3 regions of the Cellulomonas sp. P4_H12 genome follow, and region 1 is predicted to be linked to each of the others. Evidence: riboswitches for the same ligand, from Rfam matches in the RefSeq annotation. Region 1 holds a riboswitch; each other region holds the start of a gene.
The links. Region 1 has a riboswitch for S-adenosylmethionine ahead of AC1DQC_RS18510 (methylenetetrahydrofolate reductase). Riboswitches for the same ligand answer to the same signal wherever they lie in the genome.

Region 1 (5,738 bases):
CTCGACGACCGGGCGGGAGACGGCGACGGCCTCGACTTCGGGACCACCCTGATCCTCGACGGCATCGAACGCCTCATCGCCCTCGCGGCGCAGTGAGCCGCCCACAGCCACCCGGTCCGCACACCCGCTCGGACCGGTGTCGGCGGCGCCGGGCAGACTCGACGCATGACCTCGCCTGACGCCCTGCGCACCGGCCGCTGCTTCGGCGACGGCAACCCGCTCTACGAGCGCTACCACGACGAGGAGTGGGGCGTGCCCGTGCACGACGAGCACGCGCTCTTCGAGCGGTTCGCGCTCGAGGGCTTCCAGTCCGGCCTCGCCTGGATCACGGTGCTCCGCAAGCGGCCTGCCTTCCGCGACGCCTTCGCGGGGTTCGACCCCGAGGTGGTGGCCGGCTTCGGCGACGACGACGTGGCGCGGCTCCTGGCCGATGCGGGCATCGTGCGCAACCGCGCCAAGATCGAGGCGACGATCGCCAACGCCCGCGCGCTGCGGGAGCTGCACGCCGCCGGGGGCACCCTGGACGCGGTCCTCTGGTCGCACGCGCCCGACCGCGCCGCCCACGTCCGACCCCTGACCTGGGCCGACGTCCCCGCCCAGACGCCCGAGTCGCGCGCGCTCGCCACCGAGCTCAAGTCGCTCGGCTTCCGGTTCGTCGGACCCGTCACGGCGTACGCGGCCATGCAGGCCTGCGGGGTGGTCGACGACCACCTGGCCACGTGCCCGTCGGCGACCGCCGCGTCACCCGCCCGGGTGAGCACTACTCCTGCCGGGTGACGCTCCCGTCCACCCCTCGGAACGCGGTGTGACGCGGACTACAGTGCGGGCCATGACGGAGATGCCCAACCACGACGCCCGGCGTGATGCCGCGCGCGCGGCGGCGGAAGCTCTGGCGGACAACGCTGTTCCCGACGCGGGGATCCTCGCGGCCGTCCAGGACGGGCTGCTGTCCGTCCCGGCCGGCTCGCCGAACTCGTGGTTCGACGTGCCGTCGCAGCGCAGCCGCCTGCAGCCGGGGACCCTGTCCCCGCGCCGCCCGCACTGACGCGCCCGCTCCGGACGGCCGCGCCCGCGCTGCGGCGCGCCCGCGTGACGGCACGCGGACAACGTCGTCTCACGGGCCGAGCACGGTTGCCCAGCATGTGATCGTCGGTCTACCATCGCGCCTACCATCCAGAGCGGCCGAGAGACCTGGCTCGACGACGCCGCAGCAACCCCCCTCCCCGCCGAGGGTGTGGGTGCTTCCGCCAGGGACGATGGAGTGAGCGATGTCCCCGCAGACCACGTGTCCCCGCACCGCACCGGTGCCGACGACCCCGCCGGCCGCGCCATGAGCGCCGCCGCCGTGGAGCCCCGCACGCCCGGCCTGCACGCCGCACCCGCAGCCCGCCCGCAGTCGGCGAACGACCGCCCCACGATCTCGTTCGAGCTCTTCCCGCCCCGGAACCCCGACGCCGCACCGCGCCTCTGGGCCACCATCCAGGCGCTCGAGTCGGTGCACCCCGACTTCGTCTCGGTCACCTACGGCGCCTCGGGCAAGACCCGGGTCACCACGCGCGCGCTGGTCCGCCGGCTGCTCCGCGAGACGACGCTGAACCCGATCGCCCACCTGACCTGCGTCGGCACGTCCCGCGCGGAGATCACGGAGATCGTCGGGGAGTTCCTCGACGAGGGCCTGCGGTCGTTCCTCGCGCTGCGTGGCGACCCGCCCACCGACCAGAGCGACTGGGCGGCCCACCCCGACGGGCTGCAGACCGCGGGCGAGCTGGTCGAGCTGCTGCGGGACATCGAGGCCCAGCGCTGCGCCGACAGCCCGTCGCAGGCCGTCCGGGCGCGCGTGCGGCCGCTGTCGGTCGCCGTCGCCGCGTTCCCGCGCGGCAACCACGCGACCGGGGGCACTCGCGCGCAGGACGTCGCCTCGCTGCTGGCCAAGCAGCAGGCCGGCGCCGACTTCGCGATCACGCAGGTGTTCTTCGACGCCGACGACTACCTGGGTATCGTGGCGGAGGCCCGTGAGGCCGGCGTGACCATCCCGATCATCCCGGGCATCATCCCGACCACGGACCCGGCCCGCCTGCTGCGGGTGCAGGAGCTGACCGGCGTCCCGGTGCCGCGCACTCTCCTGGACCTGCTGGGTTCTGCCGACGACGAGCTCGACCGCCACCGCCGGGGGATCCGCGCCAGCGTCGACCTCGTCAACGGCGTCCTGGACGGCGGGGCACCCGGCGTCCACCTGTACACGTTCAACCAGCACCATGCCGCACTTGACCTGCTCGAGGGTGCACACCTCGACGGCGGAGCTCGGACAGCTCCCGACCTGGCCGGATGGCCGCAGGACACGGCACCCGCCCGACCCCCGAGGGACTGAGAAACACATGAGCACTGCGACATTCCCCGCCAGCTCCGTGCTGGGCTACCCGCGCATCGGCCCCCGTCGCGAGCTGAAGAAGGCCCTCGAGGCGTTCTGGGCCGGCCGCACGACGGCCGACGAGGTCGAGGCCACCGCCGCCGAGCTGCGACGCCGCACCCGCACCCGTCTGGCCGAGCTGGGCCTGGCCACCGACGTGCCCGCTATCCCGAGCGCCTTCTCGTTCTACGACCACGTGCTCGACGCGACCGCCGTGGTGGGTGCCGTGCCGGCCCGCTTCGCGGACGTCGTCGGGGCCGACGGTGCGCTCGACCTCGCCGGCTACTCGACCGTGGCCCGCGGCCGCGGCGACGACCTGCCGCTCGAGATGACCAAGTGGTTCGACACCAACTACCACTACCTGGTCCCCGAGATCGGCCCGGAGACCGAGTTCCGCTTCGCGAGCGACCGCCCCGTCCGCGAGTTCGCGGAGGCCCTGGCCGACGGCGTGCTCACGCGCCCGGTGCTCGTCGGCCCCGTCACCTACCTCGCGCTGGCCAAGCCGACCGAGGACGCCCCCGAGGGCTTCGCGCCGATCGACCGCTTGGCCGACCTGCTGCCGGTCTACGCCGAGCTGCTCCAGGCGCTCGCGGCTGCCGGCGCCACCTGGGTCCAGCTGGAGGAGCCCGCGCTGGTCTCCGACTCGATCGCCGTCCCCGCCGAGCAGCTGCTCGCCGCCGTCATCGAGGCGTACCGCGCCCTGGCGACGGACCTGACGGACCGCCCGGCCATCCTCGTCGCGGCGCCGTACGGCGACCTCGGCGCGGCGTTCCCGGTGCTCGCCGCCACGGACATCGAGGCCATCGGCATCGACCTGGTCCGCGGCCACGCGCCGACGGAGAAGGTGCCCGGCCTCGAGAGCAAGACGCTGGTCGCCGGCGTGATCGACGGCCACAACATCTGGCGCGCCGACCTGGACGCGAAGCTGCAGATCCTCGAGCAGCTCGAGGGCCTCGGCGCCGCCGCCGTCACGGTCGGGACGTCGACGTCGCTCTTCCACGTCCCGCACACGCTCGAGGACGAGCCGAACCTCGACGCCACGCTGAAGACGTGGCTCGCGTTCGCCGACGAGAAGGTCGTCGAGGTCGTCACCCTGGCAGAGGGCCTCACCGAGGGCCGCGAGGCCATCCACGAGCAGCTGCTCGCCGCGTCCGACGCGGCGACCTCGCGCCGCACGGCGCCCGGCGTCGTCAACCCGGCCGTCCGGGACCGCGTGGCTGCGCTCGACGAGGCGGCGTTCAGCCGGGGCTCGTTCGACGAGCGCAAGGCCGCCCAGGCCGCCCGGCTCAACCTGCCCCCGCTGCCGACGACGTCGATCGGCTCGTTCCCGCAGACCACCGAGATCCGCACGGCCCGCGCGGCGTTCGGCAAGGGCGAGCTGACCGAGGAGCAGTACGACGAGGAGATGAAGGCGGAGATCCGCCGCGTCGTCGAGCTGCAGGAGAAGATCGGCTTCGACGTGCTGGTGCACGGCGAGCCCGAGCGCAACGACATGGTGCAGTACTTCGCGGAGAACCTCGACGGGTTCGCCGTGACGCAGAACGGCTGGGTCCAGTCCTACGGCTCGCGGTGCACGCGCCCGTCGATCCTGTGGGGCGACGTCTCGCGGCCGAAGCCGATCACGGTCGAGTGGTCGTCGTACACGCAGTCGCTGACCGAGAAGCCGGTCAAGGGCATGCTGACGGGCCCGGTCACCATCCTCGCGTGGTCGTTCGTCCGCGACGACCAGCCGCTGGGTGACACCGCCAACCAGGTCGGCCTCGCCCTGCGCGACGAGATCGCCGACCTCGAGGCGGCGGGCATCGCCGTGATCCAGGTGGACGAGCCCGCGCTGCGCGAGCTGCTGCCCCTGCGCGTCGAGGACCACCCCGCGTACCTCGACTGGTCGGTCCGCTCGTTCCGACTGTCCACGGCCGGCGTCCGCCCCGACACGCAGATCCACACCCACCTCTGCTACTCGGAGTTCGGCGAGATCATCGGCGCGATCGACGGGCTCGACGCCGACGTGACGTCGATCGAGGCCGCCCGCTCCAAGATGGAGATCCTGGGCGACATCTCGGCCGCCGGCTACCCGCGCGGCATCGGCCCGGGCGTCTACGACATCCACTCGCCCCGCGTGCCCAGCGAGGCCGAGGTCGAGGAGCTGCTCACCGAGGCCGTCAAGGCGATCGCCGTGGACCAGCTCTGGGTCAACCCGGACTGCGGCCTGAAGACCCGCCGCTACGAGGAGGTCGCCCCGTCGCTGGAGCACATCCTCGAGGCGACGCGGAAGGTGCGCGCGACGCTCTGATCCTCACCACGACGGCCCCGGACATCGCCAAGGTGTCCGGGGCCGTCGTGCGTCCTAGGGTCGGCGCGTGACGATCTTCGACACCGTCCCGCTCGACCAGCTCCGTCGCCGGACCAGCGAGAAGTGGCGCGCCTACCCGCCCGACGTGCTGCCGCTGTTCGTCGCCGAGATGGACGTCCCGCAGCCCGAGCCCGTGATCCGTGCCGTGCACGACGCGATGCGCTCGGGCGACACCGGCTACCCGCACGGACGCGCGTTCGCCGAGGCGATGGGCGAGTTCGCCGCGCAGCGCTGGGGCTGGGACGTGGACGTCGCCGCGTCGCGCCTGGCGTCCGACGTCATGGTGGGCGTGGTCGAGGCGCTTCGTCTGGTGACCGACCGGGGTGGCGCGGTGGTCATCAACCCGCCCGTCTACCCGCCGTTCCGCGCGTTCCTGGAGCACGCCGGGCACGTCGTCGTGCCCGCCCCGCTCGGTCCCGACGGGCGGCTCGACCTCGATGCCCTCGACCGCGCGTTCGGCCGCGCCCGCGCCCATGGCCCGCGCCCGGCGTACCTGCTGTGCCACCCGCACAACCCGACGGGGACCCTGCACACCGCCGCCGAGCTGCGCTCCGTCGGCGAGCTCGCCGCGCGGCACGGCGTCCGGGTGGTCGCCGACGAGATCCACGCGCCCCTGGTGCCGAGCCGGCACGCGTTCGTCCCGACGACGACCCAGATCCCCGACGCGATCGCGCTGCACTCGGCGTCGAAGGCGTTCAACCTGGCAGGTCTGCGCGTGGCGGTGCTGGTGCCCGGGCCGGAGGCCACCGGGGACCTCGCCGGGATGTCACACGTCGTCGGTGACGGCGTCATGCACCTCGGCACGGTGGCGCAGACCGTGGCCTACCGCGAGTGCGGCGCGTGGCTCGACCGGGTGCTCGACGGGCTGGCGCAGAACCAGGAGCTGCTTGCGGGACTGCTCGCCGACCAGGTGCCCGACGCCCTCTGGTCCCCGCCCGAGGCGACCTACCTGGCCTGGATCGACCTGCGCGCCACCGCCGC
Region 2 (5,738 bases), on a different contig from region 1:
CGCCGGTCGCCAGGTCCTCGGCCACCCAGACCTCGTGCTCGCGCGCCCGGGTGGCGACGTCGGCGAGCGACGCGCGGTAGTCGTCCGGCAGCTCGTAGTCGTGGCCGTACGCGTCGAGGGTGAGCCGCGCGACCCGCTCGTGCTCGTGCGGCGCGACGAGCCGGACGCGCAGGCCGGTGCTCGCGCTCACGAGAAGTACGCCTCCACGTCCAGGACGCCGCCGGCGTCGTCGAAGTCCTGCTGCACGGCCGCGCGCAGCGCGGGGTCAGCCAGGTAGTCCAGCGCGGTGAGCGCCAGGCCGACCGCGCCGTCGACCGCGGCGGCGTCCCCGCGCGGGCCGCCGGCCACGTCCGCGAACTCGCGCGTGTGCAGGGCCACGTCGGGGTCGCTGACGGCGATCATCGGGTGGATGCCGGGCAGGCGGACGCTCACGTTCCCGAAGTCGGTCGACGCGGCGAGGATCTCGGGCACGACGCCGCCCGCCAGCACGGTCCGGCCCTGGCCCGCCTGGTGCACCGCCCAGCGCTCCGCGAGCGGCGAGTTGGTCCGGACGGGGAGCGTGAACGGCGCGGCGTCCCAGACGAGCTCAGCGGTGGTGCCGGTGGCCAGGGCCGCACCCTGCGCGATGTCCGCGAGCCGCTGCGACAGGTCCTTGAGGGTGACCGGGCTGGCGGACCGCACGTAGTACTCCACGGTCGCGCGCTCGGGCACCACGCTCGGGCGGGTGCCGCCCTCGTGGACCACGCCGTGCACGCGGTCGCTCGGCGGGAGGTGCTGACGCAGCATCGCGACGGCCTGGTAGTTCAGGACGACGGCATCGAGGGCGTTGCGCCCCATGAACGGGCTCGCCGACGCGTGCGCGGCGACCCCCTGGTAGGTCACGCGCAGCTGCCGACGACCCAGGAACGGGTGGTCGACCACGTCGAACCCGAACGGGTGGACCATGAGCGCGGCGTCCACGCCATCGAAGAACCCGTTGCGCGCCAGGATCTCCTTGCCCGAGCTGCCCTCCTCGGCGGGCGTGCCCAGCAGCAGGACCCGGCCCGGCAGCTCGAGACCGTCCGCGACGGCCTGCCGCAGCGCGAGGAACGCCCCGACCGCGGCCGCCGCGATGAGCTGGTGMCCGCATGCGTGACCGACGCCGGGCAGCGCGTCGTACTCGGCCAGGATCGCGATCGTGGGACCGGCGTCCTGCCGCGCGGCGCCGTCGTCCGGTCCGTCGGCGGTCAGCCCGGCGCGCAGGGACGTCGGCAGGCCGTGCGAGCCCACCGTAGCGGGCACGCCGTGCCGACCCAGGAGCTCCGCGATCGCGGCGACGGAGCGGACCTCGCGGAACGCCTCCTCCGGGTGCGTGTGGATCGCGTGGGCCAGGTCGAGCGCGTCGGACTCCCCCGCCTTGGCCGCGGCCCGCACGAGGGCGCGCGACGCGTCGTCGGCCCCCGGGAACGGCGACGTCAGAGGGACGAACGACGCGCGCCGCCGCTCGGTGAGCGCGTGCAGCTCGTCGAGGAAGGCGGTGGACGGGGTGGTCATCCGACGGGCGCCTCGGCCGGCAGCCCGGCGTCCTTCCACGCGGGGAAGCCACCGTCGACGTGCACCACGTTGGTGAAGCCCCTGGCCCGCAGCTCCGCGGCCACCGGCCCGGACCCGCGCACCGAGCCGCACACCACGACGATCGGCGTGTCCAGGGACACGACGGGCGCGTGCCGGGTGGCCGCCGTGAGGTCGAACTCCTCGTCGATCGCGTACCGGTCGCCGACGGTGGCGCCCGGGATGGCACCCGTGCGGGACCGGCCGGCCTCGCTGCGGACGTCGACGAGAAACGCCCCGGCGGCCACGCGCTCGGCGGCCTCCGTCGGGCTCACGACGGGTGCGAGCGCGGCGGCCTCCTCGAGGCTCAGGTGCTCCGCGGGCGCGCCCGGCCGGGAGGTGGTGTCGGTCATGGGTTCTCCTTCGGGTGCGGGCCCAGGGCCCTCGTGGCGCCGGAGCGTCGAGGACCGCGCGGTCGATGTCAACGATCGCGAGCGGCTTCTCACATGGCGGATTCGCTGTCCATCTGATGAGAAGGCCCAGCGGACCGTTGACGACGCCCGGCCGCGTGCCTACCTTCGCCGCGGTCTCGAGCCCCGACGACAAACCCTGGTTGGTCGGGCAGCAACCCTTCCGGTGACGGGGTGCTCCAGGTGACGACCCGGCACGGCGCCCGCCGTGCAAGCACAGACCGCAGATCGAGGACCCCGATGCGCGCCTCCCCCCGGGACCACACATGAACCGCTACGTGACCGCCCGCCTGGGACAGGCGCTGCTGGTGCTCTGGGCGGCCTACACGGTGTCCTTCGTCGTGCTGTACGCGCTGCCCGGTGACCCGGTCTCCCTGATGTACGGCAGCGAGTCGTCCGACGTGACGCCCGAGCAGCTGGACGCGCTGCGCGCGCAGTACGGGCTCGACCAGCCGCTGCCGGTCCAGTACGTCACACGGCTCGGCGCGCTGCTGCGCGGCGACCTGGGCACCTCGGTGGTGCTCCACCGCCCGGTGACCGGCCTCATCGCCGAGGCGGTGCCGCCCACGGCGGCCATCGCGCTCGCCGCCTTCGTGCTCGCGCTCCTGCTGGGCGGCGGCCTGGCGATCCTGGCCACCCTCGTGCGCGGTCGCGGCCTGTCGAACCTCCTGCTCGGCCTGCCTCCGCTCGGCGTGGCCATCCCGTCGTTCTGGTTCGCCCTGCTGCTCGTGCAGTGGTTCTCGTTCGCGAACCCGATCTTCCCCGCCGTCGGCAACAAGGGGTTCGCCTCGATCGTGCTCCCGGCCGTGACGCTCGCCGTGCCGACGGCGGCGCTCATCGCGCAGATGCTGTCGCGGTCGCTGCGGCACACCCTCGGCCAGCCGTACGTCGACACGGCGCGAGCCAAGGGCGCCGGGCCGGCGCGCGTGCACTTCCGGCATGCCCTGCGCAACGCCTCGCTCCCGGCGCTGACCGTGGTGGGCCTGGTCATCGGCGAGCTGCTGGCCGGTGCCGTGGTCACCGAGACCGTGTTCTCCCGCGCGGGCATCGGCCGGCTGACGGCCACGTCGGTCAGCGCCCAGGACATCCCCGTGGTGCAGGGCATCGTGCTGTTCGCCGCGGCGGTCTTCGTGCTGGTCAACCTCGCGGTCGACCTGCTCTACCCGCTGCTCGACCCCCGGATCGTGCGGCGCTCCCGGCCGACGAAGGCCGCCGTACGTGCCCCTCTGGTCGAGCCCGTGACGGCGGGGGCATGACATGACCGACCTGCTCAACCGCAAGCTCGCCCCGGACGAGTTCGCCGCCACCTCGCACGACCGCCTCGCGGACGCCCTGCGCGACCGCCAGGACGCGGAAGGGCCGGGCCGGTTCGCCTGGCTGGGCGAGCTCGGTCGCCGGCCCGGCCTGCTGCTGGCGATCGTCTGGCTCGCTCTCCTGCTCGTCGCGGCCTTCGCTCCCCACGTCCTCGCGCCGGGCGACCCGCTCGTCGGGGTGCCCGCCGACAAGCTGCAGCCGCCGTCGGGCGCGCACTGGTTCGGCACCGACCAGCTGGGCCGTGACCTCTACACGCGGGTGGTGCACGGCACGCACCTGACCCTCGAGGCCGCGCTCGTCGCGGTCGGCGTCGGCCTCTTGGTGGGGGCGCTCGTGGGGCTGCTCGCCGGGTTCGTCGGCGGGCTGTTCGACGACGTCGTCATGCGCGCCGTCGACGTCCTCCTGTCCATCCCGGCGCTGCTCCTGTCGCTCGCGCTCATCACGGCGCTCGGCTTCGGCACCGTCAAGGTCGCGATCGCCGTCGGGCTGGCCAGCGTCGCCACCGTCGCCCGCATCATGCGCTCGGAGGTGCTGCGCGTCCGGTCGTCGGTGTACGTCGAGGCCGCGCACGCCGGCGGCAGCCGCTGGTGGTCGGTGCTGTTCCAGCACGTGCTGCCCAACGCGGCGGGCCCGGTCGTGGTCCTGGCCGCCCTGCAGCTCGGCGCGGCGATCCTGGCCGTCTCCGCCCTCAGCTTCCTCGGCTACGGCGCCCCGCCGCCGGCACCCGAGTGGGGCGCGCTGGTGTCCGGGGGTCGCGACTACCTGCGGACGTCCTGGTGGCTCACCACGCTGCCCGGCCTGACCATCGCGATCAGCGTGCTGGCCGCCGGCCGCATCTCCCGCGCGGTCGACCGTCCCGACGGGGGTGCGGCATGAGCGAGCGCCTGCTCACCGTCACCGACCTCGCGGTCGCCTACCGGGCCCGGCGCGGCACCGTCCGCGCGGTCCGGGACGTGTCGCTGCACGTCGACGCGGGCGAGACCGTGGCCGTCGTCGGCGAGTCCGGCTCCGGGAAGTCCACCACCGCCGCGGCCGTCGTCCGGCTGCTCGCCCCCGCCGCCGTCATCGACCACGGCAGCATCGACCTGCTGGGCCACGACATGGCCCGCGCCTCGCAGCGCGAGCTGCGCACGGTCCGCGGCCTCCTGGTCGGCCTGGTGCCGCAGGACCCGACCGTGTCGCTCAACCCCGTGACCCGCGTGGGCGAGCAGGTGGCCGAGGTCCTGCGGATCCACGGCCTCGCGGACCGCAAGAACGCCGCGATCGAGGCCGTCGAGGCCCTGCGACGCGCCGGTCTGTCCGAACCCGAGGTGCGGGCGCGCCAGTACCCGCACGAGCTCTCCGGCGGCATGCGGCAGCGCGTGCTCATCGCGATCGCGCTCGCCGCGCAGCCGCGCCTGCTGGTGGCCGACGAGCCGACCAGCGCCCTCGACGTCACCGTGCAGCGCCAGATCCTCGACCACCTCGAGCAGCTGACGACGGGCACCGGCACCGGCGTCCTGCTCATCACGCACGACCTGGGCGTCGCCGCGGACCGCGCGGACCGGATCGTCGTCATGTCGCAGGGGCGGGTGGTCGAGCAGGGCACCCCCGACCAGGTGCTCGGCTCGCCGAGCGACCCGTACACCCGCGCGCTGCTCGCCGCCGCGCCGAGCCTGCGGGGCGCGCGGGCCATCGCCGCCCCCGCGCCCGCGAGCGCCGTCCCCGCGCTCGAGGTCCGGCACCTGACCAAGGAGTTCGCGCTCCCCCGGTCTGCGGGGGGCGGAACGTTGCGGGCGGTCGACGACGTGTCGTTCGTGCTGCCGCGGGGCCGCACCCTCGCGCTCGTCGGGGAGTCCGGGTCAGGCAAGTCGACGACCGCGCGCCTCGCGCTGCGGCTCGCGGAGCCCACGTCGGGCTCGGTGCTGGTGGACGGGGCGGACGTGACCCACACCCGCGGGGCAGCCTTGCGGCTGCTGCGGCGACGGATGCAGGTGGTCTACCAGAACCCGTACGCATCGCTCGACCCGCGCTTCTCGGTGCAGCGGATCATCACGGAGCCGCTGCAGGCGTTCGGCGTGGGGTCCCGCGCGGAGCGTGCCACCCGGGCGGCCGAGCTGCTCGACGTCGTCGCGCTGCCCCGCACCGTGCTGCACCGCCGCCCCGCCGAGCTGTCCGGCGGTCAGCGCCAGCGCGTCGCCATCGCCCGGGCGCTCGCGCTCCACCCGGAGCTCGTCGTGCTCGACGAGCCGGTGTCCGCGCTCGACGTCTCCGTCCAGGCCCAGATCCTCGACCTCCTGGCCGACCTCCAGTCCGAGCTCGGGCTCAGCTACCTGTTCATCTCGCACGACCTCGCCGTCGTGCGGCAGGTGGCCCACGAGGTCGCGGTCCTCCAGCGCGGCCGCGTGGTCGAGCAGGGCGAGGTCGAGGCCGTCTTCGCCCACC
Region 3 (5,738 bases), on a different contig from region 1:
GGGGACCGTCACCCCGCTGCGCTGAGCGCGCTGCCTCCGGCCCTTTCTCGACCGGAGGCAGCGGCTGGCCTCAGAGGTCGAACGGGCGCAGGACGAACGTGATGGCGTGCGCGATCTGCACGTTGCCCGCGTTCAGGTCCAGCTGCCGACGGATGAGGAACGGGTTGAGGTCGTTGCGATCCTGGTCGCGCAGCTGCACGATGCCGAACCGCTTCGAGATGACGTCGACCTTGAACGTCCCGCCCTGGGCGGTGGTGAGCACGGCGTTGTCCGAGGCCAGCGCGGTGGCGGAGTCGATGGTCACGCCCGGGACCACGTGGTAGAGCAGCACCTGCTCGATGGCGTCGATGCCGACGGCGCCGGCCAGCGTGGTGAACACCTGCTCCTCGCTGCCGTACCAGCGGTGCGTGAGGTCCTTGACCAGCACCTGGAACGCCCGGTCGTTGGGCAGGAACGCGGTCAGGGGGACCGTGCCGTCCGCCAGCACGGCGACCGGGCTCGTCGGCTTGGCCGCGAGCACCGCACCCACGGCCTGGTCGAGGATGTCGAAGTCGTACCAGTTGCGGTCGAAGGTGTCGCCGTCGGAGGCGAGCAGCGCGGCCAGGCTGGACGTGCCGGTGGGCGGCTCGGCGGCCGTCGCGGCCGGGGCGAGCGCGAGACCGGCTCCGGCGGCCAGGCCGACGGCGACGAGTGCGGAGATCGTGCGACGGATCCTCATGGTGGCTCCTGCGGGACGACGGTCGCGACCGACGCCCCTGCGCCGCGCCGCGCGGGCACCCGATGGGCACCCTGTGTCCTCTTCGCCCGATCCGGTCCGCCCGGATGCACCCGGGCTCCGTCAGCTCGCGACCTCGGCCTCGGGCTCCTTCGCGGCCGCGAAGACCCCCGTCGCCACGACGGCGAAGGCCACACCCCAGGCGGTCAGGCCGGCGAAGACGCAGACCGCGCCGACCGCGACGAACAGCGCCGCCTGCGCGGCGACCCGCGGTCCGCTCCGGAGCCGGTGCGCCGACGTCGGTGCCATCCAGCGCGCCCAGATCCCGATCGCGACCGCGTCGAACGCGACCGCGAGCCCGATCGACGCCCACGTGCTCGTGCCGAGCCGCCACCCGGCCACCGCCAGCAGGGCGATCATCGCGAGCTCGCACAGGAACGCGAGGGCGCCGAACACCCCGACCCGAGGGACCATGCTGCCGGCCTCCGGGATGGCGGTCAGTCGTCCAGGGCGGGGCCGCAGGCGGCTGCCGCGGTCGCGGCCAGGTGGTCCAGGCCGTGGACCGCGAGCAGCGGACGGGTGTCGTCGACGACCGCCCAGCAGCCGTCGATCACCTCGTACCGGACGGCAGGGCCGTCGGCCAGGTACCGGGTCAGGGCCTCGACCAGGCGGTCGACCGCCTCGCTCGTGGTGCCGACGCCCACCGAGGCCCGGATGGCGCCGCCGGACGCGCCGAGGTGCGCGAGCAGCGGGTGGGCGCAGAAGCGGCCGTCGCGCACGCCGATCCCGTGCTCGGCGGCGAGGTACGCGGCGACCAGGCCCGGGTCGTGGTCCGGCACGGTGAACGTGAGGACCCCGACGGGCGCGGCCGAGTCCGGCCAGATGCGCGCGATCTCGACGCCGTCGATGGCCGCCAGCCCCTCGACGAGGCGCGCCCGGAGCGCCTCCTCGTGGGCGGCGAGGGCGCCGGCGGGGAGGGCCGCCAGCTGGTCGCACGCCTCAGCCAGCGCGATCGCGCCGAGGACGTTGGGCGAGCCCGCCTCGTGCCGCGCGGGCGCCGGCTGCCAGACCGTCCGATCGGTCCGCACGTCGCGCACCGCACCTCCCCCTGCGAGGTACGGCGTGCCTGTGTCGAGCCAGTCGCGGCGGCCGACGAGGGCCCCCGCGCCGAACGGTGCGTACGTCTTGTGGCCGGAGAACGCGACGTAGTCGGCGTCCGTCGCGGTCAGCGAGAAGCCCCGGTGCGGGACCAGCTGCGCGCCGTCGACCGCCACCCGGGCGCCCTCGGCGTGGGCCAGGGCGACGACCTCGTCGATGGGCAGCGCCTCCCCCGTCACGTTGGACGCGCCCGTGATCGTGACCAGGGCATACGGCTGCCGGGCGAGCTCGGCGCGCAGGGCGTCGAGGGTCGCGGCGACCGTGTCCTTGATGGGCAGGATGGTCGTCCGGTTGCCGTGCCGCTCCGTCGACTGCACCCAGGGCAGCAGGTTGGCGTGGTGCTCGACGTCCAGGACGAGGACGCGGCCACCGGCGGGCACGACGCCGGCCAGCAGGTTGAGCGAGTCGGTGGTGTTGCGCGTGATGATCGCGACGTCGGCGGGACGCGCCTCGACGAACCGGGCGATGGTCTGGCGCGCGGACTCGTACAGCGCCGTGGACACCTGGGACAGGTAGCCGGCACCGCGGTGCACGGACGCGTAGAGCGGCAGCACCTCGGTCACGCGCGCCGCGACGGCCTCGAGCGCGGGGGCGCTGGCGGCGTAGTCGAGGTTGGCGTAGACGCGCTGGGTGCCGTCCACCAGCGGGACGGTGGTGGTGCCGCCGACGACCGGGAGCAGGGCCCCCACCTCGTCGACGGAAGCACACGAGGCGCGCTCGGCGGTGATGGTCATGGAGGTCCTCCGACACGATCCGGGGGGACACCTCGACAGGTGGAACCCCGCGCTTGCCGAGCCCCGGACGGGACGCGGCCAGGTCGTCACCCGGGGCACCCCACCGCGGAGGAGGGTTGCCGGCCAGCGAGCCGGGGCTTGACGCTGGCGCTCATGACCTGCAACGAGGGTCGCGGCACCCCGCGCCGCCTGTCAACGCACCGCGCGGTTCGTCTCGCCTACCGGGACGCCTTGTCCACCAGTTGGTTTCGACGAGCCCGGCACGCGTAGCATCACCGGCACCATCCAGAGCGGCCGAGAGATCTGGCTCGACGACGCCGCAGCAACCCGCGGGCACACACTGTGCCCGGCCGAGGGTGCTACCGCCAGGACCGATGAGACGAGGATCTGCATGAGCTACGCCGGCGACCTGACCCCCCAGCAGGCCTGGGACCTCCTCACCTCCGACGAGAACGCCGTGCTCGTCGACGTGCGGACCGACGCCGAGTGGCGCTACGTCGGCATCCCCGACGGCGCCCGGATCGGCGGCCGCTCGGCCCTGGTCGAGTGGGTGTCGTACCCGTCGGGACGGCCCAACCCGCAGTTCCTCAAGCAGCTGGCGGACGCCGGCGTCACGGCCGGCCGCCCGGTCGTCTTCCTCTGCCGCTCGGGCGTGCGCTCCGTCGCCGCCGCGCAGGCCGCGACGTCCGCGGGCCTCGGCCCGGCCTACAACGTGCTCGAGGGCTTCGAGGGCGACGTCGGCTCCGACGGCCACCGCGGACACACGGGCTGGCGCGCCGCCGGTCTGCCCTGGCGGCAGGCGTGAGCGCCCGGCGCGTCCCCGGCCCCGGGGACTGGGACGACCGCCGCGCCCCGCGCGCCGACCTGCGGCCCGACACCCTCGCCGTGCGCGGCGGCCTCGTGCGCTCGCAGTTCAACGAGACGTCCGAGGCGCTCTTCCTCACGCAGGGCTACGTCTACGACGCCGCCGCCGAGGCCGAGGCCGCGTTCGCCGGCGAGGCCGACCGCTTCCTCTACTCGCGCTACGGCAACCCGACGGTGTCCACGTTCGAGGAGCGCCTGCGCCTGCTCGAGGGCGCCGAGGCCGCGTACGCCACGGCGTCGGGCATGTCCGCGGTCTTCACCTCGCTGGCCGCGATCGTGAGCTCCGGCTCCCGCATCGTGTCGGCACGCGCGCTGTTCGGCTCCACGGTCGTGATCTTCGACGAGATCCTGGCCAAGTGGGGCGTGCGCACCGACTACGTCGACGGCCACGAGCTCTCGCAGTGGGAGGAGGCGCTGTCGACGCCCGCGGACGTGGTGTTCTTCGAGACGCCGTCCAACCCGATGCAGGACCTGGTCGACATCGCCGCGGTCAGCCGGCTCGCGCACGCCGCGGGCGCGACCGTGATCGTCGACAACGTCTTCGCCACGCCCGTGCTCTCCCGCCCGCTCGAGCTCGGTGCCGACGTCATCGTGTACTCCGCGACCAAGCACATCGACGGGCAGGGGCGCGTGCTCGGCGGCGCGATCCTGGGCACCGACGAGTACATCCACGGGCCCGTGCAGACGCTCATCCGGAACACCGGGCCGTCGCTGTCGGCGTTCAACGCGTGGGTGCTGCTCAAGGGCCTGGAGACGCTGTCGCTGCGCGTCCGGCACCAGACCGCGTCGGCGCTGCACGTCGCCACGTGGCTCGAGGAGCAGCCCGGCATCTCGCTCGTCCGGTACCCGTACCTGGCGTCGCACCCGCAGCACGAGCTCGCGCTCGCGCAGCAGTCCGGCGGCGGCACGGTGGTCACGTTCAACCTCGCGGTCCCCGACGGCGCGCAGCCCGACGTCGCCAAGAAGGTCACGTTCGGGGTGCTCGACGCGCTGCGGATCGTCGACATCTCGAACAACCTCGGCGACGCCAAGTCGATGGTCACGCACCCGGCGACCACGACCCACCGCAAGCTCGGGCCCGAGGGCCGCGCTGCGGTGGGCATCGCGGAGACGACGGTCCGGCTCTCGGTCGGTCTGGAGGACCCCGCGGACCTCGTCGACGACCTGGCGCAGGCGCTCGACACACTCGCCGGCTGACACCTCCCCGGCCTGCGCGGCCGCGCGCGGAACACTGGCGCCATGAAGGCGTCGTCGTCGCTGTCCAGGCTGATCGTCGGGGCGCTGGCGGGCGTCCTGGTCGGCATCGTCGTCGGCTGGACGTCCGCCGTGGCGGCGGTGCTGGCCGGCTGGGCGACCGTCGCGGCCGTGTTCGTCGTCTGGACCTGGGCGGCGGTCGCTCCGATGGGTCCCGACGACACCGCCTCGCACGCCACGCGCGAGGAGCCGACGCGCTGGGGCGCGCACGCGGTCGTGCTCTTCGCGGCGCTCGTCACGCTGGTCGGCGTCCTCGTCGTGCTCGTCGAGAAGAACATCGGCCAGCTGCTGCCGACCATCGCCGTGCTCGCCAGCGTCCTCACGTCGTGGGCCGCGATCCACACGGTGTTCGCGCTGCGGTACGCGCGGATGTACCTGACCGACGGCGCCGGCGGGATCGACTTCCACATGCGCGAGGCGCCGCGGTACACCGACTTCGCCTACGTCGCCGTCACCGTCGGCATGAGCTTCGCCATCTCCGACACCGACCTCGGGTCGTCGGCGATGCGGCGGACCGCGCTGGGCCACGCCCTGCTCAGCTACCTGTTCGGGACGGTGATCATCGCTCTGCTGGTCAACCTCGTCGCGTCGATGTGACCGCTCAGAGCTGGACGGTCTCGTTCTCGCCGCCGTCGTAGCGCTCGCCGGTGACCTTGGCCTTGACCAGGCTGAACGCTGTCGTCAGGCGGCCGCCCTTGGCGTGCCAGTACTCCGCCGTCTCGCCGCGGAGCACCACCAGGACCACGCCCGGCGTCTCCGGACCGTCCGGGAACCAGGCCTCGGCCGAGGTGCCCCACAGCTCCTTGATCTTGGCGCGGTCCCGGACCACCTCCGCGCGACCGGAGACCGAGACCCAGGCCGTCGAGTCCGCGAAGGCCGCGTTGGCCGGGCTGCCGCCCTCGACCTCGTGCACCTTGTGGCTGCCCTCCTCGGCGAAGAACCAGAGGTCCCCGTCGAAGTCCACGTCCTGCACGCCCATGGGCCGGCTCACCAGCGAGCCGTCGGCCGACACC

Region 2: another riboswitch for S-adenosylmethionine. It lies ahead of AC1DQC_RS17315 (ABC transporter permease); the one in region 1 lies ahead of AC1DQC_RS18510 (methylenetetrahydrofolate reductase).
Region 3: another riboswitch for S-adenosylmethionine. It lies ahead of AC1DQC_RS00270 (aminotransferase class V-fold PLP-dependent enzyme); the one in region 1 lies ahead of AC1DQC_RS18510 (methylenetetrahydrofolate reductase).

What each region holds. Positions count from the first base shown of each region.
Region 1 is NZ_JBFUKJ010000043.1:9,165-14,902, reverse strand. Features, by position in the region: gene AC1DQC_RS18525 (TetR/AcrR family transcriptional regulator) at 1-96, shown strand, start outside; gene AC1DQC_RS18520 (DNA-3-methyladenine glycosylase I) at 166-777, shown strand; gene AC1DQC_RS18515 (hypothetical protein) at 830-1,045, shown strand; SAM riboswitch class I at 1,167-1,263, shown strand; gene AC1DQC_RS18510 (methylenetetrahydrofolate reductase) at 1,331-2,368, shown strand; gene metE (5-methyltetrahydropteroyltriglutamate--homocysteine S-methyltransferase) at 2,376-4,697, shown strand; gene AC1DQC_RS18500 (MalY/PatB family protein) at 4,765-5,738, shown strand, end outside.
Region 2 is NZ_JBFUKJ010000035.1:24,460-30,197, reverse strand. Features, by position in the region: gene AC1DQC_RS17330 (GNAT family N-acetyltransferase) at 1-190, opposite strand, end outside; gene AC1DQC_RS17325 (M20 family metallopeptidase) at 187-1,533, opposite strand; gene AC1DQC_RS17320 (rhodanese-like domain-containing protein) at 1,530-1,943, opposite strand; SAM riboswitch class IV at 2,116-2,223, shown strand; gene AC1DQC_RS17315 (ABC transporter permease) at 2,267-3,256, shown strand; gene AC1DQC_RS17310 (ABC transporter permease) at 3,258-4,190, shown strand; gene AC1DQC_RS17305 (dipeptide ABC transporter ATP-binding protein) at 4,187-5,738, shown strand, end outside.
Region 3 is NZ_JBFUKJ010000001.1:48,083-53,820, reverse strand. Features, by position in the region: gene AC1DQC_RS00285 (MaoC family dehydratase) at 1-25, shown strand, start outside; gene AC1DQC_RS00280 (fasciclin domain-containing protein) at 71-718, opposite strand; gene AC1DQC_RS00275 (YrdB family protein) at 839-1,189, opposite strand; gene AC1DQC_RS00270 (aminotransferase class V-fold PLP-dependent enzyme) at 1,213-2,607, opposite strand; SAM riboswitch class IV at 2,652-2,766, opposite strand; SAM riboswitch class I at 2,886-2,988, shown strand; gene AC1DQC_RS00265 (rhodanese-like domain-containing protein) at 2,999-3,412, shown strand; gene AC1DQC_RS00260 (O-succinylhomoserine sulfhydrylase) at 3,409-4,668, shown strand; gene AC1DQC_RS00255 (DUF1345 domain-containing protein) at 4,711-5,322, shown strand; gene AC1DQC_RS00250 (pyridoxamine 5'-phosphate oxidase family protein) at 5,327-5,738, opposite strand, start outside.